Regions from separate parts of the Halobacillus sp. B23F22_5 genome, predicted to be linked through region 1. Evidence: a T-box and tRNA genes for the amino acid it is inferred to sense, from the RefSeq annotation. Region 1 holds a T-box; the other holds one or more tRNA genes.

What was found. A T-box is a leader RNA that pairs with one kind of tRNA and senses whether it is charged. The one in region 1 lies ahead of leuS (leucine--tRNA ligase), so its partner is inferred to be a tRNA-Leu.
Region 2: it encodes a tRNA-Leu, which carries the amino acid that the T-box ahead of leuS (leucine--tRNA ligase) is inferred to sense. The anticodon was not compared.

Annotation. Positions count from the first base shown of each region.
Region 1 is NZ_JBIEKI010000030.1:2,070-13,338, reverse strand. Features, by position in the region: gene asnB (asparagine synthase (glutamine-hydrolyzing)) at 1-1,325, shown strand, start outside; gene ACGTN9_RS20835 (gamma carbonic anhydrase) at 1,423-1,944, opposite strand; gene ACGTN9_RS20830 (alpha/beta hydrolase) at 2,014-2,814, shown strand; gene ACGTN9_RS20825 (tetraprenyl-beta-curcumene synthase family protein) at 2,820-3,893, shown strand; gene mnmM (tRNA 5-(aminomethyl)-2-thiouridylate-methyltransferase MnmM) at 3,909-4,481, opposite strand; gene ACGTN9_RS20815 (DUF2524 family protein) at 4,582-4,878, shown strand; gene ACGTN9_RS20810 (hypothetical protein) at 5,587-6,357, shown strand; gene ACGTN9_RS20805 (GntR family transcriptional regulator) at 6,361-6,741, shown strand; gene ACGTN9_RS20800 (ABC transporter ATP-binding protein) at 6,734-7,441, shown strand; gene ACGTN9_RS20795 (ABC transporter ATP-binding protein) at 7,434-8,357, shown strand; gene ACGTN9_RS20790 (ABC transporter permease) at 8,359-9,294, shown strand; T-box leader at 9,358-9,574, shown strand; gene leuS (leucine--tRNA ligase) at 9,625-11,269, shown strand, end outside.
Region 2 is NZ_JBIEKI010000007.1:138,418-149,686, reverse strand. Features, by position in the region: gene ACGTN9_RS11860 (ABC transporter ATP-binding protein) at 1-371, opposite strand, end outside; gene ACGTN9_RS11855 (ABC transporter permease subunit) at 364-1,164, opposite strand; gene nosD (nitrous oxide reductase family maturation protein NosD) at 1,164-2,471, opposite strand; gene ACGTN9_RS11845 (hypothetical protein) at 2,468-3,031, opposite strand; gene nosZ (Sec-dependent nitrous-oxide reductase) at 3,099-4,961, opposite strand; gene ACGTN9_RS11835 (c-type cytochrome) at 4,980-5,447, opposite strand; gene ACGTN9_RS11830 (SDR family oxidoreductase) at 5,630-6,391, opposite strand; gene ACGTN9_RS11825 (TetR/AcrR family transcriptional regulator) at 6,582-7,187, shown strand; tRNA gene ACGTN9_RS11820 (tRNA-Leu) at 7,225-7,308, opposite strand; gene ACGTN9_RS11815 (hypothetical protein) at 7,426-7,821, opposite strand; gene ACGTN9_RS11810 (ABC transporter permease) at 8,030-8,770, opposite strand; gene ACGTN9_RS11805 (ABC transporter ATP-binding protein) at 8,767-9,678, opposite strand; gene ACGTN9_RS11800 (ZIP family metal transporter) at 9,959-10,669, opposite strand; gene ACGTN9_RS11795 (FeoA family protein) at 10,951-11,193, shown strand; gene ACGTN9_RS11790 (FeoB small GTPase domain-containing protein) at 11,206-11,269, shown strand, end outside.

The DNA.
Region 1 (11,269 bases):
GGACGATGACAGAAGATATCAAGAAAGTATCTCCTGGTCACTATTTTATCCAAAAGCCAGGTGAGGAACTAACATTTGAAAGATACTGGCATGCAACTTTCCAGCCGAAGTTAATGGAGAAAAATAGCTGGATTGAACAAATTCAACATGCTATGTATGATTCTGTATCCAAACATATGCGAAGTGATGTGCCGGTCGGATCATTTTTATCCGGGGGCATCGATTCCAGCTTGATTGTAGCGATGGCGAAAGAATACAACCCTGGCATCCAGACATTCTCTGTTGGATTTGAGCGAGAGGGGTATTCAGAAGTCGATGTGGCTAAAGAAACAGCTGACAAACTGGGAGTAGAGAATATCTCATATACGATCACTCCTCAAGAGTATATCGAGAAACTCCCGAAAATTATGTATCATATGGACGACCCCCTGGCTGATCCGGCTTGTGTACCTTTGTATTTTGTTGCAAGGGAAGCACGGAAGCATGTCACCGTCGTTCTTTCTGGCGAGGGCGCGGATGAATTATTTGGTGGATATAATATTTACCGCGAGCCTGAGTCGTTGAAAGTCTTTCAATCTATACCTGAACCGGCCAAACATTTATTGGGTCGGGTAGCTGAAATACTGCCTGAAGGAGTTAAAGGGAAGAGCTTTCTTGAACGAGGAACTACACCTTTGAAAGACCGGTATATTGGAAATGCAAAAATGTTTGAAGAAGCAGAGAAGCAGAAACTCATTCGCAACTATCGTAATTTCCATTATCAGCAGGTGACAGAGTCTTTATATCAAACAGCTGGTAAATACGATTTAGTCAATCAAATGCAGTATGTTGATATTCATACATGGATGCGCGGAGACATTCTGCTGAAGGCTGATAAAATGACCATGGCAAATTCATTGGAATTACGCGTGCCTTTCCTGGATAAGGAAGTTTTCGATGTGGCAAGGTCTATACCTGTCGATATGAAAATTGCCAACGGGACCACGAAGAGTATTTTACGTGAGTCTTCTCGTGGAATCGTTCCAGATCACGTATTGGATCGTAAAAAGCTTGGTTTCCCGGTTCCAATCCGGCATTGGTTGAAGGATGAATTATATGATTGGGCAAAAATGCTGATTCATGAAAGTGAAACGGATCAATACCTTAATAAAGGGTATATACTTGATTTACTGGAAGCTCACTGTCAGGGCAAAGGAGACTACAGCCGGAAGATATGGACCGTTTTAATGTTCATGTTGTGGCATCAAATCTTTGTAGAACGCCGTCATCCTATTGAAGACTTGATCAATGAAGATAAACCTGAAAGCAAGTTGACCTTCATTTAAAACTTTGTTGTTGGCTACAAGTTTACGAGATAATTATACAACTTTGCTATTAAGCAAATAAAATCCCTCCGGCGACTGCTGGAGGGATTTTTTAATGTCACTGTTCACTATTGCGCAGGTTTTTATAATATTGTCCCTTTTCGACGTATTCCCTGCGAATTCTTTTCATTTCTGCAAAATCCGCTTCGGTAAGTTCGCGGACGACTTTAGCTGGACGCCCTAATGCCAGTGTCCGTGGAGGAATCTTTTTGCCAGGAGGAACAAGACTCCCAGCACCTAAAAACGCCTCTTCTCCAATTTCAGCTCCATCTAAAACCAGTGACCCCATCCCTATTAAGGCATGTTTTCTTATTATAGAAGAGTGGAGGGTGACCTGGTGTCCGACGGTAACACCTTCTTCCAAGATAAGTGGGTTATCCGGACTTTGATGGAGCATGCTTAAGTCCTGGATGTTGACATTATCCCCTATGTAAGTTGGAGCTACATCGCCGCGTATGACGGTTTTAAACCAAACACTGACGTTTTCTCCGATAGTGACATCTCCTGTAACGACTGCATCTTCTGCTATGTAAGCGGAGGATGCAATTTTCGGGTGCTTTCCTTTATATTCGCAAAACATGGGTATCCCCCTTATAATATAGTTATTAACAGTATAGCAAATTCGATGGCTGATAAAGGGGAGTAACCGATGAAAAAAGTGTACGCGGATGACGCTGTAGGGGTGGTAGTGATCGTCCATGGTGCTTTTGAGCATGCAGGGAGATACGATGAAATAGCCTCACTTTTTCAACAGCAAGGTCTTCATGTCGTATATGGAGACTTGCCTGGTCAGGGGAAATCGACAAGACGCCGTGGTCATATCGACCGTTTTGATCAATATATTGATACAGTAAGCTTTTGGTTGGAAGAGGCAGCAAAATTTCGGCTGCCGGTATTTCTTTTGGGCCACAGCATGGGTGGCCTGGTAGCAATCCGCACGATGGAAGAGAGGCATCCGGAGATTCAGGGAGTCATCTTATCTTCACCTGGGCTTGGCATATTAAACGAACCAAGGAAGTCGGTGAAGCTGGTCTCTCGTGTTCTTGACGCGGTCTATCCTAAATATAAAGTGGAAGCTCCAATCGTTACTGAAAAAGTGACTCGCAACGAGAAAGTCATCGAAGCAGATGAAGGAGACTCATTGATACTGGAAAAAGTTTCAGTACGGTGGTATTGGGAATTTGTACGAGCCATCAACCTTGCATTCAAACGACTTTCTGATTTTCCGGATGTGCCGACAGTAGTCGTGCAGGCTGGAGAGGATATGATGGTGGATATCAAAGAGACGAAACGATGGTTCAATCAATTGGATATTAGTGAAAAAAGTTATAGAGAATGGGCAAACTTATATCATGAAATTTTAAATGAGCCAGAACGAGACTCGGTTCTCCGACATATTGTAGTATTCATGAAACAGAAAGCGGAAGAAACCGGGCGCAAGGAGGGGTGAAACCATTGGCTGTACGTACACCTGCAAATCCCTGGATGATGATGATAAATGTTTATAGAAGCGTCTTTCCACAAGTTCATAAGGAGCTTGATGGCTGGATTACAAAAGCGAAAGCCATCCCGAACCCGGAACTGCGCAAGCAGGCATTAGCAAGTATTTCTGCAAAGACATTTCATTGTGAAGGCGGATCTATCTATAGCTTGTTAGCTGCAGATGAGTGGAAACAGGCAGTCAAATTCATTGTGGCCTATCAAACCATCAGCGATTATTTGGACAACCTTTGTGACCGCAGCACTTCCATGGATCCGAAAGATTTTCGCATGCTTCATCAAGCAATGACCGATGCATTGACTCCGGGAAATCCTGTGAAAAATTATTACCAGTTCCGGGAAGATCAAAATGATGGCGGCTATCTTGAATCGCTCGTACTAACATGCCAGTACGTATTAGCTAAGCCGAATGATTATCATATATCTCATCCGCATGTCATCCAGCTGGGAAATTTATATAATGATCTTCAAGTACATAAGCACGTGGTGGAGGAAGAGAGGATTCCAAGGCTGCAAACATGGTTCTCCCAATACGAGGCTGGAAAAAAACTGAAGTGGTATGAGTTTTCTGCTTGTACTGGATCGACACTTGGAATCTTCTGCCTCGTTTCTTACACACTAGGCGGAAAAATGAATGAAGTCCTTGCCAAAAAAGTGGCCGAAAGTTATTTTCCTTTTTTACAAGGTCTGCATATTTTGTTGGATTATTATATTGACCAACAGGAGGATAAAATAGAAGGTGACCTCAATTTCTGTTCCTATTACGAAACTGACGAGGAAATGAGACAGCGCTTTGTATATTTTGTGAAAGAAACAAAAGCAAGGACTAAACTGCTGCCTGACCCTGCCTTTCATGGAATGATTCAGGAAGGGTTGGTCGGGATGTATCTTGCTGATCGAAAGGTGAGCAGATTGCAAAATGCAAAGACATTTGTGCGTGACTTATTAAAAGTCAGTGGCAGGAAGGCGAAGTTTTTTCATTATAATACAAAGATCTATCATATGTTGAAACCCGGAAAATCGCTGTAAGCGACTATCCGGGTTTTATTTTCGTTTTTCAATTGCCAGTACAAACGGTGGGGCATTTCTCTGGTTGATAAACCCATATTGCAGTACGTGGAATGAATGCTGGTCTAAGTTTTGCACGTATTTTAACAGTTGGTCTTTTTCGTCCTTGCCTCCAGGATGACCGTGATAAACCACTAATACGATCACGCCTTCGGGCTGGAGGAGTTCAAGCAGCTGTTCTACGGCAGCCAATGTTGAACTCGGGGTTGTGACTATGGACTTGTCACTCCCTGGCAAATAGCCAAGGTTAAAAATAGCTGCTCTCAAAGAGGTGACATGCTCATGTTTCATATACCTTCCGATTTTATCATGACTGTCTTGAATGAGTGTAACCTGTTCCTGTTGGGTCTCTGTCAATTTTGCACGTGTAGTGATAATAGCGGAGTCCTGGATATCGAAACCATAAACATGTCCTGTTTCACCAACCAGCCTGCTCAAAAGCTGTGTATCATGGCCGTTTCCGCAAGTAGCATCCACGGCAGTATCGCCTTCCCTGATGGCTGACTTCATTAAGTCATGAGCAAAAGCAAGCACTTTTTTTAAAGTCATTCTAATTCCTCTTTCCCGAAAATTGATGATAATCAATTGTAGCATTGATCGATGCTACTACCAATATCCACGTATGAAAAAGTAACTTTTAACCAAGCTAATGGATGAGGTGATTGCTATGGCGACAAGAGCGTCAATCGAAACGATGATCCAGGAGGCACAACAGCGGTTAGAGCAGGCAAAATATGAATTGTCTCTTGCCAACCAGAATGGCTATCCGATGACAGCCAGTTATACGGAAGCACAACAAAGCTTGGAACAGACGGAGATGGAAATTGATAAATTGATGCATAGTGCCAACCATCAGCAAAAGGATCAATTACATCGGCTGCATTTGCAAGTCAGTCAATGTCTGAATGATATGATTCTTGATGAAAATGATCTGGAACATCGGTAAGTAGGGAACGGCCGCTCCGGCCGTTTTTTTGTGCTTGGCTTCGTTAAATCTCATTGTTAATTTTGCAGCTAAAGCTCCCTTTACTTGAAGGCTCAGTTTCGAGATATTTGGGTCCGTTACCATGAGAGGAATGGGATGGTCCGGGGAACGACTCGCTTTCCTGCGGGGGACCTGGCAAGCTTCCTCGGGCTAAAGCCCTGCGGGATCTCGCCTAGCCCCTTCTCCCGCGGGAGTCTCGTCGTTTCCCTGCCCATCCAGTCAGTTTTGTACTAAACGGACCCTTCAAAAAAAGAATAGTGCAAAATTAAAGCTTCATCCCTACGAATTTATAAAGGATATAAGGAGGCCACTGTCTTTTTCAACATCATAGGGCGATTCCATAACCATGATTTCGAGAACTTCCCATGACTAGGGGCGTAGGGAAACGGTGAGACTCCTGTGGGAGCTGAGTGATAGGTGAGGCCCCGCAAGGCGAAGCCTGAGGAGACTCAGCACACGCCCACGGAAAGCGAATCGTTTCCCGGAGCCCCTAAACTCTAACAATATCTCGAAATCGAGCGTTCCATTATTCGGCCCTATAATTGAATAAACCTCTTATGAAAAATTAATACCAACATTTAGTGGAGACTTTTGCTTAAATGCTATTGCTTCCAATTTTGTATTAGTGTACTATCTAACTAGTACACTAATACAAAAAGGATGGTTTCTGTGAGAGGAAAAGCTTTTATTGGCTTATGGAAAAAAGAATGGGCAATGATGAAAGTTTATTACTTCGTCGTATTGATTGTGGGTTTGGTGTTTGCAATCGGTGTATCTGGTTCCTTGCAAGAGGCTAGAATGTTTATGATAACCGGGGTAGTACTCGTACTCCATATGTTCATTTTATCGGCTTTGCTCATTTACAGCTTGAATCGGGAAGCTGACCAGCTGCAATTGTTTCTTCACAGCCCCCAATCTTCAGCCATGCTTGTCGGAGTTAAGTTTATCCAATCATTATTATTCATGATGGTTTCAATGACGATATTCGGTCTTATAACTATTTTCACCGCCAAGCAATGGGTGGTTTTAACATTTGGTGAATTGTTCCTGGTTGCCTTAATCGCAAATATGTTTATTTTAGGTCAGGCTATTTTACTGGCGGTATTGTTATTGTTCTTATGGGTCATCCATCAAGTATTGAAAACATACCTCGGTGGTCTCAGTATCGTTATTTCTATTATTTTATTTGTAGCTATCACTGGCATCACTTCTACGATTCGTTCTTCAGCTTTTTACGAACAATTAGTCGGATGGGGAGATACGAAAATTAAAATAGAAAGCGTTTCTAGTGATCTTTTAAGTGTGTTTGGAGTGACGGTTCATGGAGATATGTCTGGAGGTATTCCTTTAGAGCTTGGCGAGGTAGTGGCCTGGGTGCTGGCTATTGTAGTTTTATACATTCTCAGCATTGTTTTGATAGATCGAAAGGTAGAGGTGTAAGTCATGGTGATGGATTTCAAGCCGGATAAGCCAATCTACCAGCAGTTGATCGATAAAGTTTCCAGCGAAATCATCCGAGGTGATCGCACTGCTGGCGATAAATTACCATCCGTAAGAGAGTTTGCAGTAGAGACCGGGGTGAATGCGAATACGATGCAACGAGTTTACCGGGAGATGGAGCATTTAGGAATCGTAGAAACAAAACGAGGGCAAGGTACTTTCGTCACAGAAAACCAGGAGCGCCTACAAGACCTCCGCACGGAAATGAAGCAGTTGTATATAGAAGCCTTTGTACAAGACATGGGCAAACTGGGGTTCACTGTAGATGAAATGGTCGAGGGACTTTCGCAGTACCAGGGGGAAAGGAAGGAAAACGATGATTGAATTGCAGCATGTATCAAAAAAGTATTTGTTGAAAAAGGCTTTAGATGATATAGATGTTTCCTTTTCACGAGGGAAGATTATTGGAGTTATTGGGGAAAATGGGAGTGGAAAGTCAACGATGCTTAAGCTGATAGCCGGGTTGCTGCAGCCGACTAATGGAGAAGTACTTATTGATGAAAAGCAGGCAGATCGCAAAATAAGTACGAAGGTAGCCTATATGTCGGATATCGATCAATTCTATCCTTTTTTCACGGTGGACCAGCTGGTGGATTTCTACGAAAGTCAGTTTCCGGATTTTCAACGCGAGAAAGCGAGGGACATCCTCAGGTTTATGCATATAGAGGATGATGAAAAAATCAAACATCTCTCCAAAGGGAATAGGGGAAGAGTAAAAATGGCAGTCACTCTTGCCAGGAATGCACCATATATTCTCCTGGACGAACCTTTTTCAGGGCTTGACCCGATGGTGCGCACTTCGATTGTTCAGGGTGTGATTCAATATATCGATTTACAAATCCAGACCTTGATTATCACTACCCATGATATTAATGAAATTGAGGCTTTACTTGATGAAGTGGTCGTTTTGAGAGAAGGAAAAGTACTGGGACAGCAATCTACAGATAACATCCGAATGGAATATCAAATGAGTGTCGTAGATTGGATGAAGCGATTATATGAAGGAGGAACTAGATATGAATAAGCAGCCGGTTGTCCAACTGAAAAACTTAACGAAGAAAATCGGTAGTAAAACAATTATTGATGACTTGAGTTTAGATCTTTACCCTGGGCAGGTAACTGGTTTTTTAGGACCCAACGGAGCAGGAAAAACAACGACGATCCGGATGATGGTGGGCTTAATGAAGGCAACCTCCGGTGAAGTGATCATTGATGGATATCATCTTAACAAAAATTACACAAAAAGCATTTCTCAGGTCGGTGCAATCGTCGAAAATCCTGAAATGTACAAATTCATGTCTGGGTATCAAAACCTGGTCCACTTTGCGCGTTTGCAAGGCAATATTTCCAAAGAGCGTATTAATGAAGTAGTGAAGCAGGTCGGTTTAGAGGCAAGAATTCATGATAAAGTACAAGCTTATTCTCTTGGGATGAGGCAGCGGTTAGGACTTGCGCAAGCTATTCTTCATAAACCTAAGTTCTTGATTCTTGATGAACCGACAAATGGACTTGACCCTGCAGGCATAAGGGAATTCCGCATGTATTTAAGAAAAATAGCAGCTGAAGATGGTGTGTCTGTATTGGTATCCAGTCACTTGCTTTCAGAAATCGAATTGATGTGCGACCGTATCGCGATCATCCAGCAAGGCAAGTTGATCACCATACGATCCGTACAGGGGAGTGAACAGGACAAACGGAAAGCCTGTCTTTTTAAAGTATCTAATAAAGAGAAAGCAAGGCAAATAGTAAAAGATAATTACGAAGATATAGAAGTAGAAATAATCGATGACCGCTTAATGATTAACCTGGAAAAAGAACAGGCAGCGCACATTAATCGTACGTTCATAGAAAATGGAATCGATGTTTATGAAATAATTCCTCATAAAAAAACACTGGAAGAAGAATTCTTAGAAATGACTGGAGGGGAGCAAATTGTCTGAAATGATACGTCTTATTCGGAATGAGTGGATGAAAATCTTTAAAAGGAACAGCACTTATATTCTTATTGCTATTTTAATTGGCGCTGTATTTTTGTTTGCTTTTATAAGCAGCTGGAGTAGTAATCAACAAAGTCAATCTACACCATGGGAGGAACAAGTCAGTCAGCAACTGACTGCATATGAACAGCAAGCAGCTCGGTCGGAAAATATGGAGGAAAAAATGTATTATCAAGATCAGGTGGCTATTGCCCAGCACCGTCTTGAGGAAGATATCCCTCCTCCCAAACATACAGGCTTTACTCAATATCTACTGGACTCCAAAAGCAATATTACATTTGCTGTGTTATTCACGGTCATCATCGCCTCTGGCATTGTCGCTTCAGAGTTCACGTGGGGAACGATCAAATTATTGACGATCCGCCCTGTAAAAAGAGGGAAAATATTGTGGGCAAAATACTTCACTACATTATTATTTTCTCTTACGTTAGCGCTTATCACCTATCTTGCTGCCATCATTGGAGGACTTATCTTCCTTGATGGAGGAGATGGTGTATTGCTTACTATGGTTGGAGATAAAATCGTGGAACAGTCGGTTTGGACGGAATCCCTTCAGTTATATGGTCTAGCTTTTGTAAATATGATTATAATGACTTCCTTCGCTTTCATGATTGGCACCTTGTCACGTTCCAATGCTTTAGCGATTGGATTGTCGATTTTCCTTATGTTTACTGGTCAGCAACTGGTATTCTTGTTTCGAGAATACGCGTTCGTCAAGTTTTATCTGTTCACACATACGGACTTAAGCCAATATTTACAGCCTAAGCCCATGATAGAAGGAATCAGCCCGCTGTTTTCTGTAACAGTGTTGATGCTCTATTTGCTTGTATTTTTGTTAATCAGCCATTTTTCCTTTACAAAAAGAGATATCGCTACGTGACTCCTTTTGCCATTGCTTGACAAAGCCCGCACGTTTCATTAAGATACGGATAGATATATTCATACAACGACTTGGAAGAGGAATAGTAATCAGCCTGCAAGAAATTCAGAGAGTCAGCGGCAGGTGTAAGCTGGCCTTGTAACTGATGAACTCACCTTGGATGTTGCAGAAGTGAATGCAAGTAGCTTTTGCCGGCTCATCGCCGTTATCGATGCTGAAGAGGACGTGTCATACGTCAATTTGGGTGGTACCGCGGGAATACAAGCTTCTCGTCCCAGTTATGGGATGAGAGGCTTTTTTTATATTTAAAAAAAGAATGGAGGAAAAGCTATGGCTTTTAACCATAAGAAAATTGAACAGAAGTGGCAGGACTACTGGTACAGTAATAAAACTTTCCAGACTGATGCTTCATCCGATAAAAAGAAATTCTACGCACTTGACATGTTTCCATATCCTTCGGGAGCAGGACTGCATGTCGGCCATCCGGAAGGGTATACGGCGACAGACATTGTTTCCCGTATGAAAAGGATGCAAGGATATGAAGTGCTTCATCCGATCGGTTGGGATGCATTCGGCCTTCCTGCTGAACAATATGCCCTTGATACTGGAAATGATCCAGCTGAATTTACTAAACAGAATATCGATAATTTTCGCCGTCAAATTAAAGCACTAGGTTTTTCTTATGATTGGGATCGTGAAGTCAATACTACTGATCCGGATTATTATAAATGGACACAGTGGATTTTCCTTAAGCTATATGAAAAAGGGTTGGCTTATGTGGATGAAGTTCCGGTCAACTGGTGTCCTGCACTTGGTACAGTATTAGCTAATGAAGAAGTAATCGATGGGAAAAGCGAACGTGGCGGCCACCCTGTGGAAAGACGCCCAATGAAGCAGTGGATGCTTAAGATTACGGAATATGCAGATCGTCTCCTCGAGGATTTAGAAGAGCTCGATTGGCCGGAAAGCATTAAAGATATGCAACGCAACTGGATTGGAAAGTCAGAAGGAGCGGAAGTGGTTTTTGATATTGATGGCTACGACGAAAGCTTCGATGTATTCACCACACGCCCGGATACACTATATGGAGCTACGTATGCGGTACTTGCACCTGAGCATCCACTTGTGGAAAAAATTGTAACAGATACCCAAAAGACTGAAGTAAATCAATATTTACAAACTGCAAAAGCAAAAAGTGATTTGGAACGTACCGATCTTGCTAAAGATAAAACCGGTGTATTTACAGGGACCTACGCAATTAATCCAATTAATGGCAATAAGGTACCGATCTGGGTGGCAGACTATGTACTGATGACTTATGGAAGTGGCGCGATCATGGCAGTACCAGCTCATGATGAACGTGATTATGAGTTTGCACATAAATATGACTTACCGATCGTAGCCGTTGTTGAAGGCGGCGATCTTGAGAAAGAAGCTTATACCGGAGACGGCAAACACATCAACTCCGGAATGTTGAATGGGCTTGATAAAGAAGAAGCCATTCAAAAAGCAATCGAGTGGCTTGTTGAAAATGGTAAAGGGGAGAAGAAGACGACCTATCGCCTGCGAGACTGGTTATTCAGCCGTCAGCGATATTGGGGTGAACCGATTCCGATGATTCATTGGGAAGATGGTTCCATGTCAGCTGTGCCCGAGCAAGAGCTTCCATTGGTATTGCCGAAAACGACAGAAATCAAGCCATCTGGTACAGGGGAATCCCCATTAGCTAATATTGATGACTGGGTTCATGTAACAGATCCAGACACAGGAATGAAAGGGCGCAGGGAAACGAATACCATGCCACAATGGGCAGGCAGCTGTTGGTATTATCTACGCTATATTGATCCTCAAAATGATGAAAAACTGGCCGACTACGATAAACTAAAGAAATGGCTGCCGGTCGATATCTACATCGGAGGAGCAGAACACGCTGTATTACACCTATTGTATGCACGTTTCTGGCATAAGGTTTTAT
Region 2 (11,269 bases), on a different contig from region 1:
TTATTACGATCCTCCCATAAGGCCACAAGTTTCAGCTTCTCTTCAATGATCGTGTCTGATATTTCTTTTTCAGCAAGGCTTGCAAAAAAACGCATATTCTCATAACCAGTCAAGTGTGGGTACAGTTGGAACTTCTCAGGCAAGTAAGAAACGCGTGACTTCCACTTGCCGGTCTTATTGGAATGACCGGCGAGTGTAATCGTCCCTTTCTTCACTTTTTCCAAACCGAGCAAGAGCCGGATCAGCGTCGACTTCCCGGCACCGTTCCTTCCTACCAGCGCACAACGTTCATTGGCACCAATCGTTAAATGAATAGCATCCAGCACCTTATTCTTCTGATAGGCGTGAGAGAGACCTTTGATTTCAATCACGCAGCTCACCTCCATGACGAAACTTCGTTGATAATAGAAAGAATAATCCTGGCCAGGTAATGACATTGATCAAAAGGAAGTACCTGACATCCATGAAGATCATTTCATTCAACAGCCTGGATAAATGATCCATTGAAAATAATCCCAATGATGTTTCCAAATAAAACCGCATGGCATGAATTGGATTCAGGAAATAGAACCACGAAAATACCTGGACATTGTCATAGGAAACCGCCGGCAGGAAATATAGGAACATCAAGTCGAGTAAAAAGACGGTGACGAACCAGACGAGCACATTGGCACCCACCAGCTGCATCTTCGATTTACAAACCGTACCAAGCAAAATGCCGAGCTGGTTGAAGATCAGTAAGAAAATTACAATGATAAAAAGGAATGTTAAAAAGCTTGTGATCTGAAAAGACAGAAAAGCTTTCATAAACAAGGCAAGCACAAAGTATCCCAGCACGAATGCTGCCAGAACTACGAACTGGATCGCAAAAGATTTTTTCACCAAAAACGATAAATGAGACTCTCGCTTTGTCAGCAAAATCATCAATGTCTTCAGTTCCTTTTCCTGAAAGACGGCGAAGGAAGCGATAAACAAGGCAAATAACGGAAGCAGATAAATATTGATATCATATAAAGATAAGAGCAGTGCTTCAAATGCGAGTTCGTCCGGGTAAGTCCGGGCTTCTGCGATAAGAAAAATCGAGGTCAACATCACCAGCCCCAGCCCGATCCATAGTCCCATCCCTCGCGCTTGTTCCAGCCCCTCTTTCCATAAATAAGCCATTACATCCGCCTCCTTCTTTTCCACATGTAAATTCCTGCAGCCAAAATCCCGGCCCCGCCAAACATCCATGCCTCATTCGCTGATGGATTCTCTTTCATAAGCGGATATTTATCGAGCGCCATCGTTTGCTGTCCAGATAGCAGGTTGTTCAGCTGTTCATAAACAGTCATGGCCGGACTTTCCAAAAACAAATAGACGAGCTCGTTTTCTTCAATAAGCTGACTGATAGCTGAAGTAGAAGTCATTTCCCTGTCTCCTGTTCCGTCCTGATCGAGGTCAAGCATCGGAGTATTCCAATAGTTGCCTACCCCATTTTTGAAAAACTGATTGTTGGACTCGCCCCCAACTGCGATCACATCACTGCTGTTTTCATGGAACGAATTCTTAATAAAAAAATGGGAGGTGCTGGAAGACCAGACTTCTATGCCGATTTTATTTTTGAAAAACGTATTCCCCTCAATCATATTGCTGGTCGATTGTTCCAGGTACAATCCACGCTGGTTTAAATAGAATTTATTATCGATGACGTCGATCTCCCTGCTTCCCTGGATGATGAGACCGAAAGCGCGGGAACCGTGATTGTAAGAAAAACTATTATTCCGAAGTTCAATATTATCGGAGTGCATAATGGCAGCACCACCGGTATTCTGGATGAACTTGTTCGCTTCGAATCGATTAAAGTTGGAGTACATATAATGTAATCCATAACGTGTTTCCTTTACTGTATTATTAATGATTTCATTATTATCGGAGTATTCGACATAGATTCCATCACGCGATTGCTTAATGGAATTTCCCTCGATGTGATTGTCGCCTGAGCGGACAATGTGAATACCGCTCCCCATATCACCAAGTGACGGTGTATCGAGGCCTACGATCGTGTTATTTTTTATCACAATATGTTTGGACTGATTAATATAAATGCCATGATATGTTTCCGCAATATCCAGGTTTTTAAGTGTAATATTTTCATCCAGCACTCTGACACCTGCGAACTCTTCACTAGTATCACGACTTCTGCCGCTGTAGCGGATTTCCAAGTTTTCTAACGTGACATCAGGACTTTCTATTTCTATAACATTACCAGTTCCGTCTCCATGTACCTTCGTTCCATTCTTCCCCTTTACCGTCATCGGTTTTGTGATGAGGACGTTTCCTTTATACGTCTTTTTCTCCAGTATCAGTTCTCCTCCGGCCGGCGTTTCTTCAATCAGATTCTGTATTTCATTGCTGCCATTAGCTGCCGCCACCCCAGGCAGCAGCCATAAACACACGGCTAGCAACAAGCCTATGATCACCTGTTTCATAGTTTTCGATCCTTCCATAAAGGAATAACGAGCAACAGGAACACGACCGCAAGAAGATAAGCCCCATAACTGAACGCACTATTCGTGACAAAGTTGGCAATTGTGTTTTCCCCGATTAATGGAGGAACAAAGGGTTCCAATTCAATCGGTGCCTTCGGATCAAGATCGGTACCGAACTTTTTCAGCCAGCGATACATATCCCAGATACCAAGTGCACCAAGTGCAACATACAAACCGATCAGACCAGCCAGCGCTTTTTTGTTCCTCAGTACAGCCCCGATAAGCACCAATACTGCAAATCCTCCAATTATATAAGGCATGAAGACCAGTTCCGGAAACGATGCATTACTGAACTCTGCCATTCCAATATAATGATTCAGTCCATTGACAATATCAATATCTCCATCAAGGGTCGTCGGATAGACGATGATATCCAGTCCTTCCTGATATTGCGGCGCGTAAAATTTCATTCCCCACCAGGGAAGAAATATGCTGACAACGAGTAGAACACCACCTACTGCCATCAGGGCAGCTGATGTGTTGGATAAGTTCTTTTTCATAACCCCTCATCTCCTAAAATGGATTGGAAAAGTGAAGGGATCCCCTCACTTTTCCAATTGGAGTTGTTTATTTTGGTTCTACGAGTAAATATCCACTCATTTCCTGATGCAAGGCAGAGCAGAAGTTTGTACAATAGATCGGGAATGTTCCAGCTTTATCCGCTTTGAACGTCAGCGTATTCGTCTGACCTGGCTGGATTTCAAAGTTCAAGTCATAATCATTGATTCCAAAACCGTGCGTGATGTCCTGATCCAAGTCGATATTGGTCATATGGAAATAGACCGTGTCCCCTTGTTTGACCGTGACTGCATCAGGCCGTTCCGCTTTTGCGTCAAATACGAACTTCGAGCGCATGGCGATTCCATAGACATGGACTTCATCGCCTTTTCTTTCAATTCGGGCATCATCCTGTGACCAGACAGAATTTTCCCGTGACTCATCTTTATCGTAGATTTTCTTTGGTTTGATTTTGTCACGATGAACGATCTGAGCATAGTGTGGCTCTGGATCAGTCGGTGCCGTCATCAGATGCTCCATTTTATTACCAGAAATATCGAACAAGTCCATTGATTCCGGATGAGAAGGGCCTACTGATAAGAAATTGTCTTTGGCGATTTTGTTCAAAGCGACAATATATTTTCCATCCGGTTCAATGGTGTCCCCTTCCGCTGCAGAAGCATGGCCTGGAGAATAATAGGTCGGTTTACGATCGATGACTTCCCCGCTATCAACCCTCCATTTCACTATTTCCGAGGAAATGAACATCGTGTTGTAGGCATGCCCCTTGTCATCAAACTGGGTATGCAATGGTCCAAGTGCCCCTTCCGGATCCACTTCACGTTCCATTACTTTTTCATAAGGAAGAACCGGGATATCAAATTCCTCCCCTTTAAAATCTTTGGATTCGATCGCTTCAAAGGCTTTTTCAAAAGAAAATACCGTCATCAGTGGAGCAAGTTTTCCGGAAGCAATAAAACGCTCTCCATCCGGTGTCACATCAACGCCGTGCGGTGATTTAGCTACCGGAATGGCAAAAATGGCACCAGGTACGTCGCGTGGGTCGATCATTTTTGCTCCGTTGACCTCGTTATAATTGCCATTCGCCACTTCGTCCTCAAGACGTTTCCAGTTGATCATGACAATGTAGTCACGATCATTCTGGGAAGCGTTGATTTCCAGGTTGGTCGTTGCGAACTCCGTATTATACGTCGTCATGACGATCCAATCCTTTGACATCTTTTTACCAGCATCCGATAAGTCATAAGACCATGGCGGCAAAACGATCTGGTAAGCTAAGTCAAATTTTTTCGACTCCCGATCAAAAGTAGTCATCGAAACAACGCCTTTATAATCTTCTTCATACTTATCGAGTTCTGCATATTCCCCTGCCAGCGGACGAGCGAACCGCGTCGGCATAGCAATGTATTCGGTATTTTCTGTTACGAACACCCCGGCATGAGGGCCACCCATGTTCGGCAGGCTCATAATATCGGATGTATGGAAGGTGCTGAGATCAACAGCAGCAACCCGGTTATTCCCCACGTCATTAGCAAACAGGAACTCGCCATCATAATCCCCGCCCGTTTCTGAAACAGCCGGATGGTGGAAGTCGCCCCAGCTATAGCCTCCGAGCATTTCCTTCGTTTTATCATCAAACCCATACCCTGTTGCCGGATCCGGAGTGAATACCGGAACGGTACGAATTTTTCTCATCGACGGGACACCATAAACGAACAACTGTCCGGAATGGCCGCCAGATGCGAACATGTAATATTCATCCTGCTCACCATAAGGTACATAAACTTTTTCTGCTTTACTCTTATTAGCAGCTGCGTCCCCTGCATTGGCCTGATTGAAATCGGCAAAAAAGACGATGGAAACCAACAGACCTGCCAGGACACCCACTACTCCATATAAAATTCGCTGCATATTCACTGTGCTCTCCCCCTATTCACCCTGCTCGGATGCTTTTTTCAAAGCTTCCACGATTTTTTCACGTTCCTCATCCGGCAAAGGATTTCCTGAAATCACCGTCGACATGACTGCTGATGTCGGTTCCTGCAGGAATTCTTCTACCGGCTTGCCGTGCTTATCTTCGACAGTGGAATAAGCATCAGATAAATCCGGGCCAGTGGTTCCCCCTTGTAAATCGAGCGACTCTACAGCATGACAGGAAAGACAGTTGTTGGCCTGGAGCGCTTCACCCTCTCCTGTTGCAACAGCTTCCGTTTCATCTGGTGTTTCCTCTTTTTTCGCTTCATTTTCACCAGCTTCCTCCGATTTAGTTTCCGTTTCATTAACCGATGACTCCGGCTGATCTGTTGCTGCTGTGCTATCATCCATTCCCATGAACAAATAACCACCCGCAAAAGCGACAACAAAACCAGCAATAAAAATCAATATGTTCCATTTCATGGTTTGACCTCCCTTTTTCTGTAACTATCAACCATGCTTACATCTTATAGGAGGTACCCATGAGGGGATGTGATGTCTCTCACATATTTGGTTTGTATTTTTGTCTAAATTGGTAACATGCAAAAAGGGGAAAATAAAAAAATACGCGCCCCCAATGGGAGCGCGTAATATTCTCTTCGTTATTAAAAAGCTGCTGTCCAGCCGGCATCTGCGGTAATGACGGTTCCGTTCACAAAGCTGGAGTCATCAGAGGCCAGGAACAATGCCACCAGGGCAATTTCTTCCGGCTGACCGGTTCGAGGAATTACGGAATGTGCCAGCTTCGTCCGACCTGCGCCGAATTCGTTGACGTTCTTCATAGAAGCTCCGATATTCGTTTCAACCGCCCCTGGAGCGATCGCATTACAGCGTATTCCGTTATTGGCATACATGAAGCCGGTGTTTTTCGTGAAGCCGACGACCGCGTGCTTGGAAGCAGCATAAGTTGCACCCGCATGGGCACCGTTCTCTCCCCCAGTCGACGCCGTGTTGATGATGACGCCTTTTCCTTTTTCAAGGAAGATTGGAATCGCCTTTCGTGTGGCACGCATCACCCCTTTGATATTGACATCAAAAATCATGTCCCATTTGTCATCCTCAATATCCCCGGCCGGCTCAAACCCATCCATGATCCCGGCGTTGTTGACCAGTATGTCCAAGGTACCGTATTCATTCACTGCAGTATCGATCATGTTTTCCACGTCCGCCAGTTCGGCTACATTCACTTTTACTGCTTTCGCCGTGCCACCACTTGACGTAATCTCCGCAACGACCTGGTCAGCCCCTTCGAGATTCAAATCAGCTACGATTACTTTCGCTCCTTCTTTCGCATAGAGTTCCGCGATAGCTTTTCCCATCCCGGACGCTGCACCCGTCACGACTGCCACTTTGTCTTGAAGCTTCATATAAAACGCCTCCCTATTTGAATACGCTTACTTTCTAGTGATGCAAATGTGCAATAGCCTACACTTTTAAGTATAATGAACGTAATCAGAAGGCACAATCAGCAATAACACGATGGGGTGTTCAATAATCAACACCTGCTTAAAGGATTGTTGCTTATTGTATGAAAAAACCAGACAGGAGGCTGATAGGATGGATAAAGATAAACGAGTCAGGCGGACGAAGAAGGCGTTGCAGAACTCCCTCCTTACCTTAATGGAGGAAAAAGATTTCCAGGATATTACGATTACAGATATCGTTACGACCGCCGATTATAATCGGGGTACCTTTTACAAACATTATAAATACAAAGATGATTTGCTGGATGAAATCATCGAAGATGTCATGACCGGTTTGATAGAATCTTACCGGGAGCCATATAACGACAAGGAAACGTTCGAAGTGTCCAGTCTCTCTTCATCTGCCATAAAAATTTTCGACCATGTGGAACAAAACTCAAAGTTCTATCAGATTGTCATCCGCTCTAACGCTTTGCCAGGCTTCCAGGAAAAGTTTATCCAGACATTGAAAGAGCTGGCATTAGAAGACCTCACAGCCCTCCAGTCTAATCCGGACGTCAACCCTGACTTACACGCGAGTTATCAGTCTTATGCGATTCTCGGAATGATCATCGAGTGGATCAACGGCGGATTGAAGCATCCCCCATCCTATATGGCTGAACAACTTTTGGCCATCCTGAAAGCTGAACCGATGAAGACGGCCTTCAAAACGAAATATGTCCCTCCTCATATGGCATGAAAAAGAGCTCTCGATGTGAGAGCTCTTTCGTATCAAGTGGCGAAGGTGGGACTCGAACCCACACGCCCGGGAAGGCACTTGATTTTGAGTCAAGCGTGTCTGCCAATTCCACCACTTCGCCCCGTATTCCTTTTCTTTTCATTCAGAATTATATTAAATCTGTTTGTAAAATTCAACTCCAGCAAATGAAAAAAACCAGGTGATAGCTGCTAAACATCACCTGGTTCTGATTTTAGATTCACCAACCTGTTGGAAGTGCCGCTACCGGCATTAAGGATACCTCATAGGTATAGCCACCATCTTGCTCACCAGTCGGCCATAGTGCTGTCGCCATGTAGATAACCTTAATAGAATTATCTTGAGAAAATTCGGTTACATAGACTATCCGGTCGGCCATAATTCCGATTTGTTCCTCTGTCCAAAGGATACGATCAGCCATAAATCCGATAGAATCAACGGTATACAATACCCCGTCCAACGTATCTGTATAGGAATCCGCGCCAATTTGACCATAAGTGACAAGGACGTCTGCTGCCGTTGTTTCCGCGCTCGCTTTTTGTGGTGTACCGCTCACTGCAAGCAGAGATAATACTAGTGTTAAAGCTACCACTAGTTTAATCATTTTATTTTTCATACGATATTGACCTCCCCTTAAATATACCCCTTATGGTTTACATTGTATAGTATATACCCCTATTGGTATATTGTCAATAGTACAAACTCATCTTCATGCTTGCAGGGTCTGCAACTATTAAACCCATACAAAAACCACCGTCCACGATCGGCAAACGGCGGTCTTTTAGTCTATGAGAATATCTTCGAAGCAATTTATGCTTTTTATTCTACTTCCCGCTCCAACGAAAAAAACGAGACGCCAGAATGGTAGATATCACGGCTATTCCTAATAATATACCTATCTCGCCCCCATATTCTGTAATCGGAGACTCGCTCCATGTACCACGTAACATAATGATGACATAGTAGAGTGGCAGGATTTTCGCCACATACTGGAGGACTGTCGGCATGAACTCGAGCGGGAACGTCGCCCCAGATAAGAACAACATGAGATTCAAAAATAACGAACTGATTGCTGCAGCAGCCTGGGTGTTTTTCGCCAATGAGGTCAAAAACAACGCAAACGGGAAAAATGCTGCGATACTGATCAGTAAGGCTACTATCGTACTACCCATGTATGCAGGCAGCGTTAAATCGTACATCAGCATCCCGAACACCATTAGCAGTACAGCAGAAATAAAGAAAATAACCGTCCCTTGCACTGTATGAGCGGCAAGGATTTTCCAGGGCTGAAGCGGAGTAGACTGATAACGCCGCAAAACGCCCGTTTCCCGGTAGCCGGCTAATACGGTTCCGAGTGTAAAAAACGATGTCGTAACGATATTGACACCAATCCAGGAAGGGACAAACATCTGGGCAAAAGAAAGACCGTTCATTTCATTACCGACGAACATGGAACCGAACAGCCAAATCATGGCGACAGGAAACAAAAACGTCCAGAAAACACTGAGACGATCCCTGAAAAACATTTTCGTTTCAATACTTGCGAGCTTCATTACTTGTATCATCCCGTCTGCTCCTTTTCCAGGTAATGAACGAATAAGTCATCGAGGGACCCTTTTTCAAACTTGAAGTTAGTCAGACTGATTCCTTTATCGTGACAGTAATTAAAAATATGGTAAGCAGTCATTTGTTGATCCTCACTGAAAACCTTGAACGAATCACCTTCCTGCTCTACCCGTGCCACCCCCGGTACAGTAATCAGGTAGTCGTACTCCAGGCCATCGCTTTCAAAAGCCAGGTAATGAGCTTTCATTTCATTCAGTAATTCTACTGGTGTATTCAACGCTTTCAAGTGTCCGCTGTATATCATAGCCACTCGGTCACACAGCTTCTCCGCCTCTTCCATGTAATGCGTGGTAATCACTATCGTACTTCCCTGCTCTCTCATCAGCTTGATCATCGACCACATTTCCCGGCGGGCATGAGGATCGAGTCCCATACTCGGCTCATCGAGGAATAAAATTTCCGGTTTGTGAAGCGTTGCCAGCGCAAGGGTCACCCGCTGTTTCCAACCACCTGACAAATCCTCAAACGCAACATTCAACTTATCCCCTAAGCCCAAAATCTCGATTAAATACTCTTTTTGCGTTGCCTGCTTATAAAAGGAAGAAAATAGATCAAGTGCTTCTTTTACTTTCATTTTCTTCTGAATGGAAGTAGCTTGAAATTGGACACCAATTCGGTTGTTCAACTTCCTCAACTGCCTGCTCGGATCAAGTCCCAACACATCAATCGTGCCGCTATCCGGTTTCAGGATGCCTTCAAGCATTTCAAGTGTGGTCGTTTTACCCGCTCCGTTCGGCCCGATGATTCCGAAAATTTCCCCTGGGCGGACAGAGAATGACATATCCTTTACCGCCTGGACACTGCCGAAACTTTTCGTTAACCCTTTTACATCAATAACATGCTCCATGTCTCCCCTTCTTTCATAAAAAGCTGCCTTCCCCATGCACACATAACGAATCAATTAGAAAGTTACTATTATTATTCCAAACCTCCACCCCTTCCACAAGATATATTTTCAAAATATTTCCGTTTTCTATAAAAAACACCATTGCAGTAGTTCAGGATGAATGCCCATCCTCTATTCTATTTGTCATTGGTTAAAAGATAACGCCAAAGCCCACTTTTCTCATAGTGATATGGAAAGCGGGCTTTTTAACAAGAAACCGTTATTTTGAATCACGTTCGGGCTACATCATCCGGAAATACAAAAAGGTAATCATAAAGGTAAGGATTAATATCACTAGAGCAGCTACTTTTGAAATTCGCTTAATGGCTGGTATCAAAATCTCGTAAATCGCTCCATAACCAAGCGTCCCTATCGCAACACCCATGAGCCAGGAAGAATTCCTGATGGTATAAACCTGTGGCATATGGAAGCCTACCCATGAAGCTATCCAAATAATCAGGGATAAACAAAAAATGGCACTCAAAAACATCAACCACCTATATTGATAAACAAAAATCGGAATAAACAGCGCTATTCCCTCAGGCAATAGATGAAAGAACAAAACCGAATATAACGAGCTTTGAACCCCTGCATCACCAACTCCTGTATTGATTCCCATGGTAAGACCGACCGGTATATTGTGCACACCTATAGCAACGATCAAAAAAACAAACGAGTGAAATAAGTTTTTTCGTTTGTTCTTATGAAAAAAACGATTGAGTAGTGCCATTCCGAAAATACCTGTTAAAGCGCCAAGAGCCACTCCATTTGCCTGGTATGTGTTTAGTGCCTCAGGAAGGAGTTCAATGAGGAGCAAACATAGCAAAACTCCCCCACTTATGAGCAGGCTGTAGAACTTTTTGCCTTGTAACAACCGGACACACACCCAACCAAGACATCCTCCTGATATCAGTCCAAGGAAACTCATCATGAACACATCAAACAATTGCATAAGGCTCCCTCTTCACTCTTTGACTTGTCTTTATAATCCTATCTCTTAAAAATCCATGATATGATTTTATTTTTTCAGCCCCAGTACAGAGGCGTGAGGAAGAAAGCAGTTTATATTCTATGTTGCATTAAGGAAACTTTTGTGTTTATAATCAAATAACATAGTTAAAAGAAACATTTTCACACTTTAACCTAATAAACATAAAGTAAAACATAAAAATTTTTTACCTTAAAGTTGGTTTAGGGAAACTTTTTATCATTTAACCAAAAGGAGGTTATATAATGAACGGTAGTCAACCTATTCACCAATATGAAGTAGGAGATAAATTAGAAATCGTATCCATTAAATTAACTGATGTTATGCGAAGGCGGCTGCTCGATTTAGGTTTTGTACCTGGAGCTACAATCGAGGTGGTTCAAAGGAGTCCACTAGGAGATCCTATCTCATTTAAAGTCTTCAACACGCAGATTGCGCTTAGGAAAGAAGAAAGTTCACTCATTTTTGCTAAGAGAATTCATCAATAGGAGGGAATCAACATGGCGCACAAAATTGCATTGGCAGGAAACCCGAATACCGGAAAGAGTACACTGTTCAATTTAC